Regions from separate parts of the Saccharothrix mutabilis subsp. mutabilis genome, predicted to be linked through region 2. Evidence: riboswitches for the same ligand, from Rfam matches in the RefSeq annotation. Region 2 holds a riboswitch; each other region holds the start of a gene.
The links. Region 2 has a riboswitch for cobalamin ahead of ABD126_RS09750 (peptidase). Riboswitches for the same ligand answer to the same signal wherever they lie in the genome.

Region 1 (7,740 bases), on a different contig from region 2:
TCCAGCTCGCGGCCGTAGGCGTAGCCGCCCCACACCGCGTACACCTCGGCGAGGTCGGCGTCGTCGCGCCAGTTGCGGCTGTCGATCAGCGGCAGCAGGCCCGCCCCGTACGCGCCCGGCTTGGAGCCGAAGATGCGCAGGGTGGCGCGGCGGCGGTCGCCGTGCTCGGCCTCGGCCGCTTGGGCGTGCGCCCGGACGTAGTTGTCCTCGGCGGGCTCGTCCAGGGCGGCGACGAGCTGCACGGCGTCGTCCAGCAGGGCCACCACGTGCGGGAACGCGTCGCGGAAGAAGCCCGAGATGCGGACCGTCACGTCGACGCGCGGACGGCCCAGCTCGTCCAGCGGGATCGGTTCCAGGCCCGTGACGCGGCGGGACTGGTCGTCCCACACCGGCCGGACGCCCATCAGCGCGAGGACCTCCGCGATGTCGTCACCGGCGGTGCGCATCGCGCTGGTGCCCCACACCGACAGGCCCACCGACGGCGGCCACTGCCCGTCGTGGTCGGCGCGGTAGCGCTCCAGCAGGGACTCCGCCATGGCCTGCCCGGTCTCCCAGGCCAGCTTGGACGGCACCGCCTTGGGGTCCACGGAGTAGAAGTTGCGGCCGGTCGGCAGCACGTTCACCAGGCCGCGCAACGGGGACCCGCTCGGCCCGGCCGGGACGTACCCGCCGTTGAGCGCGTGCAGCGTGTTGGCCAGCTCGTCGGTGGTGCGCGCCAGCCGCGGCACGACCTCCAGCGCGCCGAACTCCAGGATGCGCGCCACGTCCTCGTCGTCGGTCAACGTCCGCGCGGCGGCCGGGTCCCAGCCGGCGTCCTCCATCGCCTGCACCAGCGCGCGGGCCTCGGCCTCGACGGCGTCCACCGAGGTCCGGGTGGAGTCCTTGAGCCCGAGGGCCTCGCGCAGGCCGGGCAGCGCGGCGACCTGGCCGGCCCACATCTGCTTGGCCTGGAGGATCGCGAGCACCAGGTTGACGCGGGTCTCGCCGGTCGGCGGCTCGCCCAGCACGTGCAGGCCGTCACGGATCTGGACGTCCTTGACCTCGCACAGCCAGCCGTCCACGTGCAGGATCAGCTCGTCGAACTCGGCGTCGTGCGGCCGGTCCTCGATGCCCAGGTCGTGGTCGAGCTTCGCGGCCTGGATCAGCGTCCAGATCTGGGCGCGGATGGCGGGCAGCTTCGCCGGGTCCATCGCGGCGATGTTGCCGTGCTCGTCCAGCAACTGCTCCAGCCGGGCGATGTCGCCGTAGCTGTCGGCGCGGGCCATCGGCGGCACCAGGTGGTCGACCAGGGTGGCGTGGACGCGGCGCTTGGCCTGCGTGCCCTCACCCGGGTCGTTGACCAGGAACGGGTAGACCAGCGGCAGGTCGCCCAGCGCGGCGTCCGGGCCGCAGCCGGCGGACAGGCCGACGGCCTTGCCGGGCAGCCACTCCAGGTTGCCGTGCTTGCCGACGTGCACGACGGCGTCCGCGCCGAACTCCGACTCAAGCCACCGGTACGCGCCCAGGTAGTGGTGGCTCGGCGGCAGGTCCGGGTCGTGGTAGATGGCGATCGGGTTCTCGCCGAAGCCGCGCGGCGGCTGCACCATGACCACGACGTTGCCCGACCGCAGGGCGGCCAGCACGATCTCGCCGTCCTGGTCCCGGGAGCGGTCCACGAACAGCTCGCCGGGGGCCTGCCCCCAGTGCCGCTCGATCTCCTCGCGGGTCTCGTCGGGCAGCGTGGCGAACCACTCGCGGTAGGCGGAGGCGGCGATGCGGACCGGGTTGCCCTGGACCTGCTCCTCGGTGAGCCAGTCGACGTCCTGGCCGCCGGCGGCGATGAGCGCGTGGATCAGGGCGTCGCCGTCGAGGTCGGCGACGCCGGGCAGGTCGTCGCCGATGTCGTAGCCGTTGTCGCGCAACGCCTTGAGCAGCCGCACGACGCTGGCCGGGGTGTCCAGGCCGACCGCGTTGCCGATGCGGGAGTGCTTGGTCGGGTAGGCCGACAGCATGACGACGATCTTCTTGTCGGCGTTGGGGATGTGCCGCAGCCTGCCGTGCCGCACGGCGATGCCCGCCACGCGCAGCGCGCGCTCGGGGTCGGCGACGTAGACGGTCAGGCCGTCCTCGTCGATCTCCTTGAAGGAGAAGGGGACGGTGATGATCCGGCCGTCGAACTCGGGGATGGCGACCTGCGTGGCGGTGTCCAAAGGGGACAGTCCGTCGTCGTTCTCGTCCCACGCGGCGCGGCTGGAGGTCAGGCACAGCCCCTGGAGGATCGGGATGTCCAGCGCCGCGAGCGCGCCCACGTCCCACGCGTCGTCGTCGCCGCCGGCGGACGCGGTGGCGGGCTTGGTGCCGCCGGCCGCGAGCACGGTGACCACGAGGGCGTCGGCCTTGCCGAGTTCGGCGAGCAGCTCGGGCTCGGCGGTGCGCAGCGACGCGCAGTAGACCGGCAGCGGCCGGCCGCCCTTGGCCTCGATCGCGTCGCACAGGGCGTGCACGAACGCGGTGTTCCCCGCCACGTGGTGCGCCCGGTAGTACAACACCGCCACCACGGGACGCCGCGACAACTCCTCCGGCGACAAGGCGGCCGAATCGTCGGTGGTCGGTGCGACGATCGAAGCGGGGGCCGGAGGCCGCTCCAGCACGCCCCAGTTCGGCGCGGCGGTCGGCGGGTTGAAGCCGAAACCGGTCAGCAGGACGGTGTCGGACAGGAAGTTGAACAGCTCCGCCAGGTTCGCCGGACCGCCGTGCGCCAGGTAGGCGTGCGCCTCCGCGCACACCCCGCCCGGCACGGTGGACAGCTCCATCAGCGGGGCGTCCGGGTTCTGCTCACCACCCAGCACCACGACCGGGCGCGGGCCGGCCAGCAGCCAGTCGAGGCCCTCCTCCCACATCCGGCGACCGCCGAGGATGCGCACGACCACCAGGTCCACGCCCTCGACCAGGGCGGGCAGGTCGTCCACGGTGAGCCGGGCGGGGTTGCCCAGCCGGTAGTCCGCGCCGCTCGCGCGAGCGGACAGCAGGTCGGTGTCGGAGGTCGACAGCAGCAGGATCACGTGCGGGCTCCATCCCTCGGGGGTCCTCGCCCCAGGTCGTAGGGGACGGCGGGCGGAGTTCCTGACTCCCGGGCTCGCACCCGGTCACAGTGGCGGGACCGCGCCGGACTCGCACCGGCTTCCTCCTGTTGCTTCGCCGTTCGGGGACAACCCTAACGGGCGTTAGCATCCAGCCCATGCCCCAGGAGCGTGAACGACCCGACGCGTGCCCCGGCGCCGTCGACGTGCACCAGGCGGCCGACGGCGGCCTGGCGCGCGTCCGAGTGCCCGGCGGGACGCTGTCGGCGGCGCAGTTCGACGCGCTGCGCGGTGCCGCGCTGGAGTTGGGCGACGGGGCACTGGAACTGACCTCGCGGGCGAACGTGCAGATCAGGGGCTTGCGGCCGGGCGCCGAGCACGTCCTGGGAGCGCTCCTGGCCGACATCGGCCTGCTGCCCTCGCGGACGCACGAGCGGATGCGCAACATCATCGCCGCGCCGCTGGAGGACAACCAGGGGTTGGTCGACGGGATCGACCGCGCGCTGTGCGCGGTGCCGGAGTTGGCCGACCTGCCGGGGCGGTTCCTGGTCACGGTGGGTGCCGGGGTCAGCGGGCTGGGCGGTGACATCGGCCTGGTGGGTGACGCGTTGTTCCTGGCCGGAACCGATTCCGGGCTGCGCGTGACCGATGCAGTGGCGGCCGTGGTGACGGCTTCCCGGTTGTTCCAGGAGATCCGCGGCAGCGCCTGGCGGCTGTCCGAAGTGGACTCCGGTGTGCGGAAGATCACGGACGCCCTGGGCGCCCCGGTACCCGGGAGGATTCCCCCGACTGTGACTCCGGTCGCACCCGGGGTGCACGGCGACGTCGTCGTGGCGGGTGTGCCGTTGGGTCGGTTGGACGCGCGGCTGCTCGCCGGAGTGCCGGTGCGGATCACGCCGTGGCGCAGCGTGGTGGTGCCGGTCGGGGCGGACACCACGGGCCTGTTCACCTCGTCGGATTCGCCGTGGCACGGGGTGAGCGCGTGCACCGGGCGGCCGGGGTGCGCGAAGTCGCTGTCGGACGTGCGGGCGGACGTCACGGCGTGGATCGGCACGCCGCACGCGGGCCGGGTGCACTGGTCGGGCTGCGCGCGGCGGTGCGGGCGGCCGGCGGGGGACGTGGTGGAGTACGTCGCGACCGGCGACGGGTACGAGGAGATCAGGTGACCAGCTACATCAAGGACGGCGCGGAGATCTACCGCCAGTCGTTCGCGACCATCCGCGCCGAGGCGGACCTGACCGGGCTGCCGGCGGACGTGGCGCGGGTCGCGGTGCGGATGATCCACGCCTGCGGCATGGTCGACCTGGTCCGGGACATCGCCCACTCCCCCGGCGTGGTGGCTTCCGCGCGGGCGGCGCTGCTGGCCGGTGCGCCGATCCTGTGCGACGCGCAGATGGTGGCGGCGGGCGTGACGCGCAAGCGGTTGCCCGCGGACAACGAGGTGCTGTGCACGTTGTCCGACCCGCGCGTGCCGGGCCTGGCGGCGGAGCTGGGCAACACGCGCAGCGCGGCGGCCCTGGAGCTGTGGGGCGACCGGCTGGCGGGCGCGGTGGTCGCCATCGGCAACGCGCCGACGGCGTTGTTCCACCTGCTGGACATGGTGGCCGCGGGCGCGCCGAAGCCCGCCGCCGTGCTGGGCGTGCCGGTCGGGTTCATCGGCGCGGCGGAGTCGAAGGACGCGTTGGCGGCCAACGACCTCGGCCTGGAGTACCTGGTCGTGCGCGGGCGTCGGGGCGGCAGCGCCATGACCGCGGCGGCCGTCAACGCGATCGCGAGCGAGGAAGAATGACGGGCAGGCTGTACGGGGTCGGAGTGGGGCCGGGCGACCCGGAGCTGGTGACCGTCAAGGCGGCGCGGCTGATCGGCGAGGCCGACGTGGTGGTGTTCCACAGCGCGCGGCACGGCCGCAGCGTGGCCCGCAACATCGCCGCCCGCTACCTGCGCGAGGGCCAGATCGAGGAGCAGTTGGTGTACCCGGTCACGACCGAGGACACCGACGACTACCAGGGCGAGATCGACGCGTTCTATGAGGAGTGCGCGGCGCGGCTGGCGGCGCACCTGGACGCGGGGCGGACCGTGGTGGTGCTGGCCGCGGGCGACCCGTTCTTCTACGGGTCGTACATGCACCTGCACAAGCGGTTGGCGCACCGGTACCCGGCGGAGGTCGTGCCCGGGGTGACGTCGGTGTCGGCCGGGGCGGCGGTGATCGGGAAGCCGTTGGTGGAGCGGGACGAGGTGCTGACCGTGCTGCCCGGGACGCTGCCCGCGGACGCGTTGGCGGCGCACCTGGCGACCGGCGACCCGGTGGCGATCATGAAGCTGGGGCGGACGTTCCCGCGGGTGCGGGAGGCGCTGGAGCGGTCGGGGCGGCTGGCGGAGGCCTGGTACGTCGAACGCGCGACCACCGGCAAGCAGCGCACCGCGCCACTGTCCGAAGTGGACGCCGAGGGGGTGCCGTACTTCTCGCTGGCCCTCCTGCCGAGCAAAGCCCCCGCACCGGCAGACCACGCGGGGAGCGGCGCTGCGGCCGGCGGCGCTGCGGCGGACGGCTCGGCGGGCGGCGGCGCTGCGGCAGGCGGCGCTGCGGCAGGCGGCTCGGCGGGCGGCGGCGCTGCGGCAGGCGGCTCGGCGGGCGGCGGCGCTGCGGCAGGCGGCTCGGCAGCGGACGGCTCGGCGGCGGACGGCGCTGCGGCCGGCGGCTCGGTGCGTGGCGAGGTGGTCGTGGTGGGTTTGGGGCCGGCGGGTCCCGAGTGGCTGACCCCCGAAGCACGTCAGGCCCTCGCGTCGGCCGATGACCTGGTCGGGTACGTCACCTACCTGAACCGCGTATCCACCGGCCCCCGCCAGCGCAAGCACGCCTCGGACAACAAGGTCGAGTCCGAGCGGGCGGCGTTCGCGTTGGACCTGGCCAAGCGGGGCCGGCGGGTGGCCGTGGTGTCCTCCGGTGACCCCGGGGTGTTCGCGATGGCCAGCGCCGTGCTGGAGGTGGCGGCGGAGGAGCAGTTCGCCGACGTGCCGGTCCGGGTGCTGCCCGGCATGACCGCCGCGCACGCCGTCGCCAGCCGCGCCGGGGCGCCGCTGGGCCACGACTACGCCGTGGTCTCCCTGTCCGACCGCCTCAAGCCGTGGGACGTCATCGCGTCCCGCCTGGCCGCCGCCGCTGCCGCCGACCTGGTGCTGGCGATCTACAACCCGGCCTCGCGCAGCCGCACGTGGCAGGTCGAACGCGCCCGCGACCTGCTGCTGGAGCACCGCTCCCCGGACACGCCGGTCGTGGTGGGCCGCGACGTCGGCGGGCCGGAGGAGGAGGTCCGGGTGGTCCGCCTGGCCGACCTCGACCCGGCCACCGTGGACATGCGGTGCCTGCTGCTCATCGGGTCGTCGCAGACGCGGGTGTCGGCCCGGGGGACCGTGTTCACCCCGCGCCGCTACCCCGGCTGACCCACTCGACGGCTTCGGCGACCGTCCCGACCACCTCGACCCCGTCGGGCAGGGGCGGTCGCCGGACCACGACGACCGGGATGCCCAGTTCCCGGGCCGCGGTGAGCTTCGCGGCGGTCATCGAGCCGCCGCTGTCCTTGGTCACGAGCACCTCGATGCGGTGTTCCCGCATCAGGGCCACCTCGCCGGCCACGGTGTACGGGCCGCGGTCGAGCAGGACCGTCACACCGGGCACCGGCGGCTCGGGCGGGTCCACCGTCCGGGCGACCCCGCCGCGGAACGCCGCGAGCCCCTGCCGCCCGGTGGTGATGAACGCCCGGCGCTCCCCCACCGCCGCCGCCGCGTCGGCCGGCGAGTCCACCCAGGTCCAGTCGTCGCCGGCGCCCGCCGCCCACCCGGGCCGGCGCAGCACGAGCAGCGGCACCCCAGCCACCCGGCACGCTTCGGCGGCGTTGGCGGTGATCCCCCCGGCGAACGGGTGCGTGGCGTCCACGACCGCCGACACCCCCTCGGCCCGCAGGTAGCCGACCAGCCCGGCCACCCCGCCGAACCCGCCGATCCGCACCTCGCCGACGGGCAACCGGGGCGCGCTCACCCGCCCGGCCAGCGACGACACCACCCGGAGGCCGCCCACCAGCTCATCGGCGAGGGCGCGGCCCTCGGCGGTGCCACCCAGCACCAACACCGTTCTCATGGTTGTTGCATCCTGACCCCGTGAACCTGCGCTACGGGTGGACGACCGGGGCCTGCGCCACGGCCGCCACCACCGCCGCCTACACGGCGCTGCTCACCGGCGAGTTCCCCGACCCGGTGGAGATCCTCCTGCCCAAGGGCCAGACCCCGTCGTTCGCCCTCGCCCGGGAGGAACTCGCCGCCGACCACGCGTCCGCCGCCGTCGTGAAGGACGCCGGCGACGACCCGGACGTCACCCACGGCGCGCTCATCCGCTCGACGGTCCGCCACGGCGCGCCCGGCACGGGTGTCACGTTCGAAGCCGGGCCGGGCGTCGGCACGGTCACCAAGCCCGGCCTGCCGCTGCCGGTCGGCGAGCCGGCCATCAACCCGGTGCCCCGGCAGATGATGCGCGAGCACGTCGAACGCGTCGCCCGCGCGCACGGCGGCACCGGGGACGTCGTGGTGGAGATCTCCGTCGAGCACGGCGAGGAACTGGCCAAGAAGACCTGGAACCCGCGCCTGGGCATCCTCGGCGGGCTGTCCATCCTCGGCACCACGGGCATCG
Region 2 (7,740 bases):
AGGGCCGCGACGCCCGCGACGTGCGGGGTGGCCATCGACGTGCCGGACTTCGCGCCGCTGCCGCCGGTGTTCAGCGTCGAGACGATCGAGCCGCCGGGGGCGTAGAGGTCGACGCACGCGCCCGTGCTGGAGAACGACGACCGGGCGTCGGTCCGCTCCGAGGACGCCACCACCGACGCCGTCTCGACCTTGCGCGGCAGGCGGTCGCACGAGTTCGCGCCGGTGTTGCCCGCCGAGGTGGCCAGGAAGACGCCGGAGGAGATCATGTTGCGGATCGCGGTCTCCAGGCTCGCGGTGGCCGGGTAGTTCCACGACGTGTTGGCCACGGCCGGCTTCTGGGCGTTCGCGGTCACCCAGTTGATCGCCGCGATGGCCGCGGAGGTGGTGGTGCTGCCGGAGCAGTTCATCATCTTCACGCCGTGCAGCCGGACGCCCTTGGCCACGCCGTAGGTGTTCGACCCGACCGTGCCCGCCACGTGCGTGCCGTGGCCCTGGCAGTCGGTGTTGTTGGTGTCGATGGCGTTGTAGTCGAACGTGGCCCGGCCGCCGAAGTCCGGGTGGCCGGGGGTGATGCCGGTGTCGATGATGTAGGCGTGCACGCCGGAACCGTTGACGTTCCAGGTGTAGCTGTTGGACAGCGGCAGGTTGCGCTGGTCGATGCGGTCGATGCCCCACGACGGCGGGTTGGTCTGGGTGGCGTCGAGCGCGTCGGTGACCACCATGTCCTGCTCGATCAGCTTGACCGACGGGTCGCGGCTGAGCTTGCGCAGCTGGCCCGGGGTGAGCTTGGCGGCGAACCCGGTGAACGCGGAGTCGTACACGTGGGTCGGGGTGACGCCGGCCGCCGCGGCCGCGGCGGTGAGGCCGCGGGCGGAGCGGTCGACGGTGACGATGTAGCTGTCCTTGATCGGCGTGGCCGTCGCGGTCGCGGCGGCGGTGACGATCCGCGCCTGGTGCGGCTCGGCGTTCGCGAGACCGGTCGCCATGGTGGCGGCGGTCGCGGCGGAGGCGAGGACGGCGAGTGTTCTGATGGCAGGGCGCACTGATCGGCTCCTCGGGTCACCCGCGGACGCGTGCGCTCCGCCGCAGGGTTGACGGAGCGGACTTTCACTCGTCCGGGGTTCAACCCAGCAGCCTGATCAGCGTCTCACCGCCGGTCAACGGTCATCCACTGAATAGCCGCCGCCACGCTCACGCTGAGTGGACATAACCGGCAACTGGTGAGGACCGGACCCGTCTTGTGGCCGCCTGGGAGCCGCCAGGCGGGTCATGGCGACGCCGGCGAGGACTACCGCCATCCCGACGACGATCCGGACCGTCAGCGGCTCGCCCAGCACGATCGCGCCCAGCGCCACGGACACCACCGGCAACAGGTAGCCGACCGTCGCGGCGGCCGTCGGACCCTCGTCCTCGATGATCCGGTAGTTCAGGACGAAGGTCGCCCCGGTGCCGAAGATCCCGAGCACGACCACCGCCACGACCGCGGTCACGTTGGGGTGCGCCGGACCCGAGGTGGGCAGGGCGAGCGCGCTCCACGCCGTCGCCGCGGTCAACTGGGCGGCGGAGATCGCCATCGGGCCGCCCTTGCCGACCAGGTGGCGGCCCATGTAGGTGAAGGCGACGGCGTAGCTGGCCGCCGCGCCGAGCAGCGCCAGCGCGCCCAGGCTCATCAGGCCGTTCCGCTGCCACGGCGCGAAGATCAGCACCACGCCGGCGAAGCCCAGCGCCAACCCGGTCAACCGGACCGGCCGCAGGTCCCGGTCCAGGCCGAACGCGAGGCCGATGAGCAGCGACCACAGCGGGGTCGTCGCGTTGATCACGCCCGCGACCCCGGAGTCCACGCTCTGCTGCCCGATCGCGAACAACGCGAACGGCAGGGCGTTGCAGAACAGCGCCGCCACGGCGAGGTGCCCCCACGTGCGCGGCGAGCGCGGCAGCCGCTGACCGCCCGCGCGGGCGAGCACGAGCAGCACCGCCGCGCCCAGCGCGCAGCGGATCACGGTGAGCTGGACGGGCGTCAGGCCGGTGAGGGCCAGTTCGATCCACAGGAAGCAGGACCCCCACAGCAGGGCCAGGACGCCCGTCCGCAACACCGATCGACTCGTCATGCCTTCAAGGTGCCCCACGGCACCCATCAGAAAAAGTGAAGGCTTCTTGAGTCGCGTTAAGCGCTACTTCACGGTCGCGTGTGGACCCACAGCGCCTCCACACCGTGCACGATGGACGCCGTGCGGAACGGCGGTCGCTCGGCGGCCATCCGCAGGTGCGGGAACCGCCGCAGCAACGCCGGGTACGCGGCCCGCAGCTCCATCCGCGCCAGCTCCGCCCCGACGCAGCGGTGCGCGCCGTAGCCGAACGCCAGGTGCTGCGACACCTTCCGCGCCGAGTCGAAGTCGAGCTTGTCCAGGCCCTCGCGGTTGGCCGCGGCCAGCGACACCACCACGACGTCACCCTCCTGGATCGGCGTGTCCGCGATGACCATGTCGTGCTTGGCGAAGCGCGGGAACGCCACCTGCACCACCGTCAGGTGCCGCAGCAGCTCCTCCACCACCGGGCCCACGGCCGCGTCGTCGTCGGCCATCCGCGCCCGCGCCTCCGGGTCGCTCATCAGCACGATCGCGCCCAGCGCCAGCATGCTCGCGGTGGTGTCGAACCCGCCGGTGAGCACGCCGTCGGCCAGGCCCGCCAGCTCCTCGTCGCTGACCTCGTCCCCGTGCTCGCGGATGATCATGCCGATCAGCCCGTCACCCGGGTTCCTCCGCTCCCGCCGGACGATCTGCTCCATGTACTTCAGCGACTCGGAGATCGCCCCGAGCGCCTGCGTCGCACCCCCGAACAGGTCGAACCGCGCCGCCGCCAACTCCTGGAACCGCGCCCGGTCCTCGTACGGAACGCCCAGCAGCTCGCAGATCGTCAGCGACGGGATGGGCAGCGCGAACTCCTGCACCAGGTCCACCGGCCCCTCGGCGGCCTCCATCGCGTCCAGCCGCTCGGTCACGATCTCGTCGATGCGCGGCACCAGCCGCGCCAGCCGGCGCATCGTGAACTCGGGCGTGAGCAGCTTGCGCAGCCGCGTGTGGTCCGGCGGGTCGGCGAACCCGAGACCACCCGGGGTCTGCTCGACCCGCCCCACCGCCGCACCCAGCCGCGCGTAGTCGTTGCTGAACGCGTCTGTGTCGGAAAGCACCTTTTTCGCCTCGTCCTGGCCCGTGACCAACCACACCCGGACGCCGAACGGCACCGGGAGCCGGTGGATCGGGCCGGACTCGCGCATCCGCTCCAACTCGGGCACGGGAACCACCCCGTCGCGCTTCAACGGCACCAGCGCCCGGTCCGGGAGCAGCGACAACGCGCGTGAACCGATCCTCCCCATGACCCAACGCGTGATCGAACGCCGTGCGACCCACGCCACAAGGCCGTCGCGCACCGACGCCAGAGTCGCCATCCCACACCCCTCTTCCCCAGGATTGATCGACCGACGGTAACGGTTGCAGAGGGTGAGGAGCATCGCGCTACAGGCGGATTGACACGCTGTGTCGTCTGACAGACGATCTGCAATCGCGCATGTGCGGGGGAAGCCGGTCGAAGTCCGGCGCTGACCCGCAACGGTAGGTCCACCCGGACGAGCCCGAACGCCTGCCATGCGCGCAACGCTCCAGACACCCGTCGAGGTCAGCGGGTCGGAGCCTGGGGGTCGTCTCACGGCTGTCCGGGGTCCGCTCACGTCCACCCCCGGAAAGGTCGCACCATGTCGATCAGACGGACCGCCGCCGTCGCCGCCGCCGCGCTGTCGGTGTTCGCGGCCACCCCCGCTTACGCCGAACAGGTCACGACCTCACCCGCCGGGGCCGGCGCGGGCTGGCTGGCCCGCCAACTGGTCGACGGCGAGCGGTTCGAGGTCGACTACGGCGGCAAGCTCTACCCCGACCACGGCGGCACGATCGACGCGGTGCTGGCGTTCGCCGCCGCTGGCGTCGCCGAGGACAACGCGCTCAAGGCGACCGCGTGGCTGGCCAAGCCCGCGGTGCTGCCCGGCTACCTCGGCGACCCCAAGGACACCTCCTACGCCGGCGCCTACGCCAAGCTGGCCCTGACGGCGCAGGTCCGGGGCGAGGACCCGACCGCGTTCGGCGGCGTGGACCTGATCGCCGGGCTGAACTCGCTGCTCACGCCGTCGGGCCGGTTCTCCGACAAGTCGCCCTACCCCGGCGACTACAGCAACGGCTTCAGCCAGTCCTTCGCCGTCCTCGCGCTGGAGCGGCACGGCACCGCGCCCGAGGCCGCCGTGGACTACCTGGCGAAGAGCGCCTGCCCCGGCGGCGGGTTCCCGCTGGAGCTGGCGGCGGCCACGTGCGTGCCGCAGGTGGACGCGACCGCGATGGCCGTCCAAGCCCTCCTCGCCGTCAACCCGGCCGAGCGGGCCGCCGCCGACCCGACCGAGGACGCCGCCGACCCGGCCAAGGACGCCGCCAACCCGGCCGAGGACGCCGCCGACCCGGCCAAGGAGGCCACCGACCCGGCCAAGGTCGCCGCCGCCGGCGTGAAGTGGCTGGTCGAGCAGCAGCAGGCCGACGGCGGGTTCATCGACGTGCTGCAAAAGGGTGAGGCGGGCACCACGACCAACGCCAACACCACCGGCCTGGCCGCGCAGGCGCTGCGCGTGGCGGGCTCGACGGCCGCCGCGGACAAGGCGGTCGCCTACCTCAGGGCGCTCCAGGTCGGCTGCGGCGACGCCAACACGGGCGCGATCGCCTACGACGCCAAGGGCTTCTCCCCCGCCAACGCCAACCGCGCCACCGCGCAGGCCGTGCTGGGCCTGGTGGGCACCGGTTTCGCCACCCTGACCTCGGCGCGGGCGAAGGCCGCCGCGCCCGTGCTCGACTGCACCGCCCCGGCCACGGAGGTCGCGACCCCGCCCGCGCCGGCCGGCCCGCAGGCGCAGCAGCCCGAGGTGCTGGCCCGCACCGGTGTGCCGGTCACGCCCGCGCTGTGGCTGGGCACGCTGCTCGTCGTCGCCGGCGCGCTGGCCCTGGTGCTGGGCCGCCGCCGCGTCGCCCCTGTCCGCCGATGAGGCTGCCACTCGCGCCGCCGGTGGTCCCCCGGTGGTCCGCGCCGCTGGTGGCGCTGGGGTTGGTGCTGCTCGGCGCGCCCGTCCCGGCGTCGGCGGCGGGGTGTTCCGGGGTGACCGTGGTCGTGGACTTCGGGTCGTTGGGCGGCGGTGTGCGGACCGGCTGCGCTCCGGGCGACCCGGCCAGCGGGTTGGCGGCGTTGGGCGGGGCGGGGTTCGCCTTCGACCTGGCCAGCCGGCAGCCCGGGTTCGTGTGCCGGATCAACGGGGCTCCCGAGAGTGACCAGTGCGCGAACGCCGCGCCGAACACGGCCTACTGGTCCTATTGGCACGGCACGCCCGGCGGGTCGTGGAGCTACAGCAGCGCCGGCGCGTCGGGTTACGACCCCGCGCCCGGCAGTGTCGAGGGGTGGGCCTTCGGCGCGGGCGGACAGCCCGGCACCGCCCCACCCGCCCCCGCTCCCCAGCCACAACCTCAACCACAGCCACAGCCACAACCGCAGCCGCAGCCACAGCCGCCGGGCCAGCCCGCGCCGAACCAGCCGGGGGCCGGGCAGCCGACCGGGCAACCGAGCGCCGGGCAGCCCGCACCGACGAGCAGCGACGCCGCGGCGGGCCAGACCACCGCGACCGGTCCGACCCCCGCCACCTCCGCGAGCGAGACCGGGCGGCCGACCAGCCCCGGCGCGGCGTCGGCGAGCGTGGTGCCGACAGCCGGGCAGTCGTCGGAGGGCGGTGGCGTGCCGGTCGGGTTGATCCTCGGCGTCGGCGTGATGGCCGCGTTGGGCGCGGCCGGTTGGTGGGTCGCCCGGCGGCGGGCCGAGTCGGCCGGCGGCAGCGGTTCGTGAGTGGGGCGGTGCACCCCGGCGCGTGGTGGCTGTGGGCGTTGGGGTTGGCGGTCGTCGCGAGCCGGGCCACCAACCCCGTCGTGCTGGGCCTGGTCGTCGCGGTCGCCGGGTTCGTCGCCGTCACCTGCCGCCAGGACAGCCCGTGGGCGGACTCCTACGGCGTGTTCTTCAAGTTCGGGCTCGCCGTGCTGGGCGTCCGGGTGCTGTTCCACGTCGTGCTGGGCGGGGTGGACGGGCCGACCGTCCTGCTGGACCTGCCCGAGGTGCCGCTGCCGGACTGGGCGCGCGGCATCCGGCTCGGCGGACCGCTGACCGCCGAAGGCCTGGTGTTCGCGCTGTGCCAGGGCCTGCAACTGGCCACCCTGCTGTGCTGTGTGGGCGCGGCCAACGCCCTGGCAAACGCCAAGCGGCTGCTGCGGTCGCTGCCCGCCGCGCTCTACGAGGTCAGCGTGGCGGTCGTGGTGGCGATGACCGTCGCGCCGCAGCTGGTCGCCAGCGCCCGGTCGGTGCGGCGGGCGCGGGCGTTGCGCGGTGACGTCGTGCGCGGTGTGCGGGCGGTGAAGCTGCTGCTGGCGCCGGTGCTGGAGGACGCGTTCGAGCGGTCCCTGGTGCTGGCGGCGGCGATGGACTCGCGCGGTTACGGCCGCAACGCGGGCCTGCCCACCCGGACCCGGGTGCTGACCGGGTTCCTGGTGCTGGGCGGCCTGCTCGGGCTGTGCGTCGGCGCGTACGCGCTGCTGGACAACGGCACCGCGGGCTTCTCGATGCTCGCGGTGGGCGCGGCGCTGGCGGCGGCCGGGCTGTGGACGGGGTCGCGGCGGGTGCGCCGCAGCCGGTACCGGCCCGACACGTGGGGGCGGCGGGAGGCGCTGGTCGTCGCGTCCGGCCTGGTCGCGGCGGTGACGGCGGTCCTGGGGCCGGACCTGGTCATGCCGACCGTCCCGCTGACCGCGCCCGACCTGCCGCCGCTGCCCGCGCTGGGACTGCTGTGCGCGCTCGCGCCCGTGCTGATCGCCGATCGGAAGAAGCCATGATCCGGTTCGAGGACGTCACCTTCACCTACCCCGGCACCCCCGCCCCGGCGCTGTCCGGAGTGGACCTGGAGGTGCCCGAGGGCGAGCTGTGCCTGGTCGTGGGCCGGACCGGCGCGGGCAAGTCCACCCTGCTGCGCGCGGTCAACGGCCTGGTCCCCCACTTCACCGGCGGCGTCCTGCGCGGCCGGGTCCTGGTCGACGGCCGCGACACCCGCACCCACCCGCCCCGCGACCTCGCCGACGTGGTGGGCCTGGTCGGGCAGGACCCGCAGGCCGGGTTCGTCACCGACTCGGTCGAGGAGGAGCTGGCGTACTCGATGGAGTCGCTCGGCCTGCCCAACCCGGTGATGCGCAAGCGCGTCGAGGAGACCCTGGACCTGCTCGGCCTGGCCGACCTGCGCCACCGGCCGCTGACCACGCTGTCCGGCGGCCAGCAACAGCGGGTCGCGGTCGGCGCGGCCCTCACCGCCCACCCGCGCGTGCTGGTGCTGGACGAACCCACCTCCGCGCTGGACCCGGGCGCGGCGGAGGACGTCCTGGCCGCCCTGCACCGGCTGGTGCACGACCTGGGCATGACCGTGCTGATCGCCGAACACCGCCTGGAACGGGTGGCCCAGTACGCCGACCGCGTGGTGTGGCTGTCGTCGGACGGCACCGTCGTCGCGGGCGACCCCGGCCCGGTGCTGGCCGCCGCGCCGGTCGCGCCACCCGTGGTGCGGTTGGGGCAGTTGGCCGGGTGGGACCCGGTGCCGGTGTCCATCCGCGACGCGCGGCGGCGGGCCGGTGACCT
Region 3 (7,740 bases), on a different contig from region 2:
GCGACCGCTGGACCCGCAACGACGCCGCCGACGTGGCCAACGTCGTCAGCCAGTGCAAGGCGAACAAGCTGATCTGCGTGCTGGAGGTGCACGACACCACCGGCTACGGCGAGCAGAGCGGCGCGGTCAGCCTGGCCAGGGCGGTCGACTACTGGATCGGCATCAAGAGCGCGTTGGCCGGCCAGGAGCAGTACGTCATCCTCAACATCGGCAACGAGCCGTACGGCAACCAGGGCTACTCCACCTGGGCGGCCGACAACAAGGACGCCATCGCCCGGCTGCGCGCGGCGGGATTCGGGCACACGATCATGGTGGACGCCCCGAACTGGGGCCAGGACTGGTCGTTCACCATGCGCGACAACGCCGCCTCGGTGTTCGCCGCCGACCCGGCCAAGAACGTCGTGTTCTCCATCCACATGTACGGCGTGTTCGACACCGCCGCCGAGGTCAACGACTACCTGGGCCGGTTCGTCAGCGCCGGCCTGCCGATCGTGGTGGGCGAGTTCGGCCACGACCACTCCGACGGCAACCCCGACGAGGACACCATCTTCGCCACCACCCAGCAGCGCGGCCTGGGCTACCTGGCCTGGTCGTGGTCGGGCAACGGCGGCGGCGTCGAGTACCTCGACCTGGCCGTGAACTGGGACCCGGCGAACCTGTCGCCGTGGGGCCAGCGGGCGTTCAACGGCGCCAACGGCATCAAGGCCACCTCCAAGGAGGCCACGGTCTACGGCGGTGGCGGCGGCGACAACCAGGCCCCGACCACTCCCGGCACGCCCACGGCGTCCGGCGTGACCTCGAACTCCGTGACGCTGTCCTGGGCCGCCTCGACCGACAACGTCGGCGTGACCGGCTACGACGTGGTGCGGGTCAGCGGCGCCACCGAGTCCCCGGCGGCGTCGGCCACCGGCGCCACGGCCACGGTGACCGGGTTGTCGGCCTCGACCGCCTACACCTTCGCGGTCTACGCCCGTGACGCCGCCGGCAACCGGTCCGCCCGGTCCGGCACGGTCGCGGTGACCACGCAGCCCGGTGGCGGCGGCGGGGCGTGCGCGGTGGCGTACAAGGTCGCGGGCCAGTGGCAGGGCGGCTTCCAGGGTGACGTGAAGATCACCAACACCGGGTCGGCCGCGGTCAACGGCTGGACCCTGAAGTGGGCCTACGCCAACGGTCAGACGATCACGCAGAGCTGGGGCGCGTCGCACGCGCAGTCGGGCGGCAACGTCACCATGACCAACGCCTCTTACACGGCGGACATCCCGCCGGCGGGCTCGGTCAGCCTCGGGTTCATCGGCACGTGGAACGGCGCCAACTCCGTGCCCACGTCGTTCACCCTCAACGGCGCGACCTGCGCGACGGCGTGACGGCGATGCGGAAGAACGGTGCTCTAGCCGCGTTGTTGGGGGTGCTGGCCGCCATCGTCGCGTTGGTGGTGGCCGCGCCCGGCCAAGCCGCTCCGGTCACGGCGGCCGACCCCGTGCGGATCATGGCGTTGGGCGACTCGATCACCGGCTCGCCCGGGTGCTGGCGGGCCTTGCTCGACCGGGACCTGCGGGCGGCGGGGCACACGGACATCGACTTCGTGGGCACCTTGCCGGGGCAGGGGTGCGGTTTCCCCTACGACGGTGAGAACGAGGGGCACGGCGGGTTCCTGGCGACCAACGTGGCCGACCAGAACCAGCTCGTCGGGTGGCTCGCCCAGACCCACCCGGACGTCGTGCTGATGCACTTCGGCACCAACGACGTCTGGAACAACCGGTCACCGGCGACGATCCTGGCCGCGTTCGGCAAGCTCGTCGACCAGATGCGGGCCGACAACCCGGACGTGCAGGTGCTCGTCGCGCAGATCATCCCGATGAACCCGGCCAACTGCGCCGAGTGCGCGCAACGGGTGGTCGACCTCAACGCGGCGATCCCGGGTTGGGCGGCGGCGAAGTCCACCGCCCGGTCGCCGGTGACCGTGGTCGACCAGTGGACCGGGTTCTCGACCTCCGCCGACACCGGGGACGGCGTGCACCCCAACGCCTCCGGCGACCGGAAGATCGCCGGCCGGTGGTTCCCCGCCGTGGTGAACGCCCTCGGTTCCGCACCGCCGACCAGCACGACCACGACCACCACCACCACCACGACGCCGCCGGGTTCGACGTGCGACGCCGTGGTGAAGGTGGTCAACAAGTGGCAGGGCGCGTTCCAGGCCGAGGTCACCTTCACCAACCGGGGCACGACGCCCGTGTCCGCCTGGTGGGTCCGGTTCACGCTGGCCCAGGGCATGTCGGTGGCGCAGGTGTGGAACGGCACGGTGAGCCAGACCGCAAGCGACGCCACCGTCCGCCACGCCGGCTGGAACTCGCAGGTCGGGCCCGGCGGCTCGGCCACCGCCGGGATGATCGTCAACGGCGACCCGGCCGGCTGGACCCCGGCGCCGGTCTGCGGGTCCTGAGTGGACGCTGCCGGTCGCGCACCCCAGCGCGACCGGCAGCACCGCCTCAGAAGTCCTCGTCCAGCGCGACCGTGCCCGGCACCGCCACCTGGTAGGCCGAGGCGCGCCGTTCGAAGAAGTTGGTCAGCTCCTGCACGTCCTGCAACTCCATGAACGGGAACGGGTTCGCCGCCCCGAACACGGGGTCCAGGCCCAGCCGCACCAGCCGCTGGTCGGCCACGTACGACAGGTACTCGCGCATGTCCCGGGCGTTCATACCGGGCAGACCGCCGCCGCACACGTCCTGGGCGAACCGGAACTCCACCTCGACCGCCTCGCGCAGCATGGCGGTCACCTCGGCGCGCAACGCGTCGTCGAACAGCTCCGGCTCCTCGGCGCGGACGGTGTCCACGACGCCGAACGCGAAGTTCATGTGCATCGACTCGTCGCGGAACACCCAGTTCGTGCCGGTGGCGAGGCCTTGCAGCAGGCCGCGCGAGCGCAGCCAGTACACGTAGGCGAAGGCGCCGTAGAAGAACAGGCCCTCGATGCACGCGGCGAAGCAGATCAGGTTGAGCAGGAACGCCCGGCGGTCGGCGCGGGTGCGCAGCTCGGCCAGGCCGTTGATCGAGTCGATCCACTTGAAGCAGAACTCGCCCTTGGCGCGGATCGACGGGATGTGCTCGATCGCGGCGAACGCCCGCGCCCGCTCGTCGTGGTCGGGCAGGTAGGTGTCCAGCAGGGTCAGGTAGAACTGGACGTGGACGGCCTCCTCGAACAGCTGGCGCGAGAGGTAGAGGCGGGCCTCGGGCGCGTTGACGTGCTGGTAGAGGTTGAGCACCAGGTTGTTGGCCACGATCGAGTCGCCGGTGGCGAAGAACGCGACCAGCCGGTGCACCAGGTGGTGCTCGGCGGGGGTGAGGCGGGCCAGGTCGGCGACGTCGGCGGCGAGGTCCACCTCCTCGACCGTCCACGTGTTGCGGATGGCGGCCCGGTACTGCTCGTAGAAGTCCGGGTAGCGCATGGGGCGCAGGGTCAGGTCCATGCCGGGGTCGAGGAGCGTCACTGGCAGGCCTCGCAGGTCTCGGGGTTCTCCAGGTCGCACGTCGACTTGGCCGCGACGGTGGTCTGGTTGATGCGGGTCGCGGGCCGGGAGCGCAGGTAGTAGGTGGTCTTGAGACCGGCGCGCCAGGCGTAGGCGTACATCGAGGACAGCTTGCCGATGGTGGGGGAGGCCGAGAACAGGTTCAGCGACTGCCCCTGGTCGACGTACGGGGTGCGCGCGGCGGCGAGGTCGATCAACGCCTTCTGCGGCAGTTCCCACGCGGTCCGGTAGCGGGCCTTGAGGTCGGCCGGCAGGTCCAGGCCCTGGACCGAGCCGTCGGCCCGCTTGATGGCGTCGCGGGTGGCCTGGTCCCAGCGGCCCAGGGCCTTGAGGTCGCGCACCAGGTACGGGTTGACCTGGAGGAACTCGCCGGACAGGGTCTCGCGCTTGAACAGCGTGGAGACCACCGGCTCGATGCACTCCGAGCAGCCCGCGATGGACGCGATGGTGGCGGTGGGCGCGATGGCCACGACCAGCGAGTTGCGCAGGCCGTGCCGGGCGATCTTCTCGCGCAGTCGCCGCCAGCGCTCGGGCTGCCGCGGGTCGGCGTGCGGGAAGTGGTCGAGGTGCAGCACGCCGCGCGCGGCCCTCGTGGCGCCGAACTCGGGGTGCGGACCGTGCCGCTCGGCCAGGTCCGCCGAGGTCTCGAACGCCGTCAGCGCGATCTCTTCGGCGATCCCGGTGGACAGTTCCAGCGCTTCCGGCGCGTCGAAGGCGAGTCCGTGCTGGAAGAACACGTCCGCGAGGCCCATCACGCCCAGGCCGATCGGCCGCCAGCGCCGGTTGCCGCCGCCCGCCGCCGGGGTGGGGTAGTAGGTGAGGTCGATCGTGCGGTCGAGGAACTTCACGGCCGTGCGGACGGTCGCCCGCAGCCGGTCCCAGTCCATGCCGTCGGGGGTGGTGTGGCGGGCCAGGTTGACCGAGCCGAGGTTGCACACGGCGGTCTCGTCGTCGCCGGTGACCTCCAGGATCTCGGTGCACAGGTTGGACAGGTGGATGACGTTGCCGGGGACCGCGGTCTGGTTGGACGTGCGGTTCGCGGTGTCCTTGAAGGTCAGCCAGCCGTTGCCGGTCTGGGCGAGGGTGCGCATCATGCGGCCGTACAGGGCGCGGGCGGGCAGGGTGCGCTTGGCCAGGCCCTGCCGTTCGGCCCGCTGGTAGGCGGCGTCGAAGTCCGCGCCCCAGAGGTCGGTCAGGTGCGGGACGTCCTTGGGGTCGAACAGCGACCAGGGGTCGTCGGCCTCGACGCGCCGCATGAACTCGTCGGGCACCCACAGGGCCAGGTTGAGGTTGTGGGTGCGCTGCGCTTCGTCGCCGGTGTTGTCGCGCAGTTCGAGGAACTCCTCGACGTCGGCGTGCCAGGGTTCGAGGTAGACGCAGGCAGCGCCCTTGCGCCGGCCGCCCTGGTTGACCGCGGCGACCGAGGCGTCCAGGGTGCGCAGCCACGGCACGATGCCGTTGGAACGGCCGTTGGTGCCGCGGATGAGCGAGCCCCGGGACCGGACGCGGGTCCACGAGACGCCGATGCCCCCGGAGAACTTGGACAGCCGCGCGACCTCGGCGTAGCGGTGGTAGATCGAGTCGAGCTCGTCGCGGGGCGAGTCGAGCAGGAAGCACGACGACAACTGCGGGTGGCGGGTGCCGGCGTTGAAGAGGGTGGGGGAGCTGGGCAGGTAGTCGAGGCGGGAGAGCAGGGCGTACAGCTCCCGCGCCTCCTCGACGGTCTCCGACAGCCCGCAGGCGACGCGCAGGAAGAAGTGCTGGGGCGTTTCGATGACCGTGCGCTTTTCGGGGTGGCGCAACAGGTAGCGGTCGTAGACGGTCTTGAGCCCGAAGTACTCGAACCGGTCCGTGGCGGCTTCGTCGATCGTGTCGTCCAGGGCGTCGGCGTGCCGAGCGACGAACCCGGCCAGCCGTTCCGACAGCAGCCCCAGTCGGGATCCCAGCTCCACACTCGCGGAGAAGCGTCGATGGTCTCCGACTTCGGCCCGGATGGTCCCGGCCAGCAGCCGCGCGGCGAGCTTGGAGTACTGCGGATCAGTGGCCGTCAGGGCAGCAGCGCCCCTGACCGCCAACTCCCGAGCCACTCGCTCTTGCTCTGGCTCTTGCTCTTGCTGTTCGGCTCCTGCCCCGGCTTCAACCAACCGGAGGACCCGGTCGGTGCGAACATCGGGCAGGTCGGCGGCGAGTCGCGCCAACTCAAGACGCAGGCCGTCCAACGGCCGCGCGTCGACAACGGTCAAGGCTCTCTCCTCGTGAGCAGGACCAGACCGCACGCCGAGGTCCGGCGCGCGCACGGGTGGCAGGTCTTCGGACTCGCGGGCACCGTGCACACACCTACTGGCCGTCGCTTCCCAGGCCCGTTGGACCCAGTGCTCGTCTGACGGCGGTCGTTCCCGCTCACCGCTGCGGGGCAGTCCCGGACTCACACCGGGTTCCCTCTTGCCTCACCGGGTAGGACGGTGAACCACCAGCGCGCTGGACACTACATGTTGTGCCGGGTGGCGGGAATGGGCCCCAGGTGGTGTGTTGGTATGATCGAATCTGGTAAGGGAGGTGGGTGTACCCGATCGAGTGACATGCAGGATCGGGAACCACTCCGCCCTCCGCACGTCCCGTGATATGGAGCGGGCGGGCACGGCAGGGGGACCTTCGGAACGCGCCGAACAACGCGCAACGCCCCCACCTCACCCCAACCCCGCACCCATGCCCCAGCATCGCCCGGCCCCACCACCGCCCACCCGGCAGCCCGCCCCGCCCCGCCGCCCCACGCGCAGCCCCGCCGCCGGCCGCCCGCCGCCCGCCGCCGGCCGCCCGCGCGGCCCCGCCAGCCCGCCGCGCCGGCCCGTTGTGTCGCCTCGCCGCGCGGCCTCGCCGCCACGCCCGCCCGGCCGCCACGCCCACCCTCGCCGCACCGCCCTCGCCGCACCGCCCGCCCGGCCTGGCCGTCCGGCCACCACCGATGCCAGCCGCTCCCCGCTCGTGCCCCCTGCCGCATCGACCCCCGCCGGCACCGTCGTGGAGGCGGCCGGGCGTGGGTGGTCGCGGGTACCGTCGTGGGTATGACTCAGCGCAAGCCCGCCGGGGTCGGGTTCGAGACGTGGGTGGAGCGGCAGATTCGCGAAGCTCAGGACAAGGGCGAGTTCGACGACCTCCCCGGCGCCGGCAAGCCGCTCGCCGGCCTCTCCGAGCCGCACGACGAACTCTGGTGGGTCAAGGACAAGGTCCGCCGCGAAGAAGGCACGATGCTGCCCCCGACCCTGCAACTCCGCAAGGAAGCGGCCGAAGCGCGTGCGGCGGCGGGGGCGGCGGGCACCGAGGACGAGGTGCGGCGGATCCTCGGCGAGATCAACGCCCGCATCACCGAGGCGATCCGCAAGCCGCTGTCCGGCCCGCCGCTGAACATGATGCCGTTCGACGTCGAGCACGTCGTGCGCGAGTGGCGGCTCAGCCGTTCCTGAGCGCGTTGAGGAAACCCGCGAAATGCGCGGGAGTGAAGACCAGCTTCGGGCCGTCCGGGTTCTTGGAGTCGCGGACGAGGACCGCGGACCGGGTGTGGGCCAGTTCCACGCAATCACCGCCGGTGCCGCCGCTGCGGCTCGACTTGCGCCACGCGACCCGGCCGCTCACCGGGACTTCTCCAAGGCGTTCAACAGGGTGACGCTCCGGGTCGGGGGCAGGGCCGCCTGGCGGAGCGCGTCGAACGCCTCCTCGTAACTCGCCACGTGCGCGGGATTCTCGACGGTCGTCGCGGTGGTCAGGGCCTCCAGGTACACGACCGGGTCGCTGTCGGGGATCCGCAGCAGGACGAACGGGTAGCCGGTCAGGGCGTGGGCGGGCGCGTCCAGCGGGAGGACCTGGAGGGTCACGTTCGGCAGGCCGGACAGCTTCCGCAGGTGGCGGAGTTGCGCACGCATGGTGTCCGGGGTGCCGACCGTGGCCCGCAGGGCGGCTTCGTGCAGCACGGCGTGGAGTCGCTGCTCGCCGTCGGTGACGCGGTCCAGGCGGGACAACCGGGCCTCGACCAGGCGCTCGACCTCCTCGGCCGGACGGCCCGGGTGGGCGGTGAGCACGGCGCGGGCGTAGTCGGCGGTCTGGAGCGGGCCGGGGACCAGTTCCGCTTGGTAGCGCAGGACTTCCGTCGCGAGTTGCTCCAGGGCGTGGAACCTGCGGAAGAAACCGGGCAGGACGGTGCCGAAGTTCGTGCGGGGACGGC

Region 1: linked by a shared signal. The riboswitch ahead of cobN (cobaltochelatase subunit CobN) and the one ahead of ABD126_RS09750 (peptidase) in region 2 are both predicted to bind cobalamin.
Region 3: linked by a shared signal. The riboswitch ahead of ABD126_RS00690 (ribonucleoside-diphosphate reductase subunit alpha) and the one ahead of ABD126_RS09750 (peptidase) in region 2 are both predicted to bind cobalamin.

What each region holds. Positions count from the first base shown of each region.
Region 1 is NZ_BAAABU010000001.1:49,527-57,266, reverse strand. It holds gene cobN (cobaltochelatase subunit CobN) at 1-3,041, opposite strand, end outside; cobalamin riboswitch at 3,072-3,211, opposite strand; gene ABD126_RS00250 (hypothetical protein) at 3,218-4,225, shown strand; gene ABD126_RS00245 (precorrin-8X methylmutase) at 4,222-4,848, shown strand; gene ABD126_RS00240 (precorrin-2 C(20)-methyltransferase) at 4,845-6,500, shown strand; gene ABD126_RS00235 (cobalt-precorrin-6A reductase) at 6,475-7,194, opposite strand; gene ABD126_RS00230 (cobalt-precorrin-5B (C(1))-methyltransferase) at 7,221-7,740, shown strand, end outside.
Region 2 is NZ_BAAABU010000003.1:462,881-470,620, reverse strand. It holds gene ABD126_RS09765 (S8 family peptidase) at 1-1,043, opposite strand, end outside; gene ABD126_RS09760 (DMT family transporter) at 1,158-2,108, opposite strand; gene ABD126_RS09755 (cytochrome P450) at 2,177-3,445, opposite strand; cobalamin riboswitch at 3,517-3,658, shown strand; gene ABD126_RS09750 (peptidase) at 3,749-5,071, shown strand; gene ABD126_RS09745 (hypothetical protein) at 5,068-5,916, shown strand; gene ABD126_RS09740 (CbiQ family ECF transporter T component) at 5,913-6,950, shown strand; gene ABD126_RS09735 (ABC transporter ATP-binding protein) at 6,947-7,740, shown strand, end outside.
Region 3 is NZ_BAAABU010000001.1:142,503-150,242, forward strand. It holds gene ABD126_RS00675 (cellulase family glycosylhydrolase) at 1-1,364, shown strand, start outside; gene ABD126_RS00680 (GDSL-type esterase/lipase family protein) at 1,370-2,440, shown strand; gene ABD126_RS00685 (ribonucleotide-diphosphate reductase subunit beta) at 2,487-3,485, opposite strand; gene ABD126_RS00690 (ribonucleoside-diphosphate reductase subunit alpha) at 3,482-5,611, opposite strand; cobalamin riboswitch at 5,809-6,011, opposite strand; gene ABD126_RS00695 (DnaJ family domain-containing protein) at 6,587-6,985, shown strand; gene ABD126_RS00700 (DUF397 domain-containing protein) at 6,972-7,154, opposite strand; gene ABD126_RS00705 (helix-turn-helix domain-containing protein) at 7,151-7,740, opposite strand, start outside.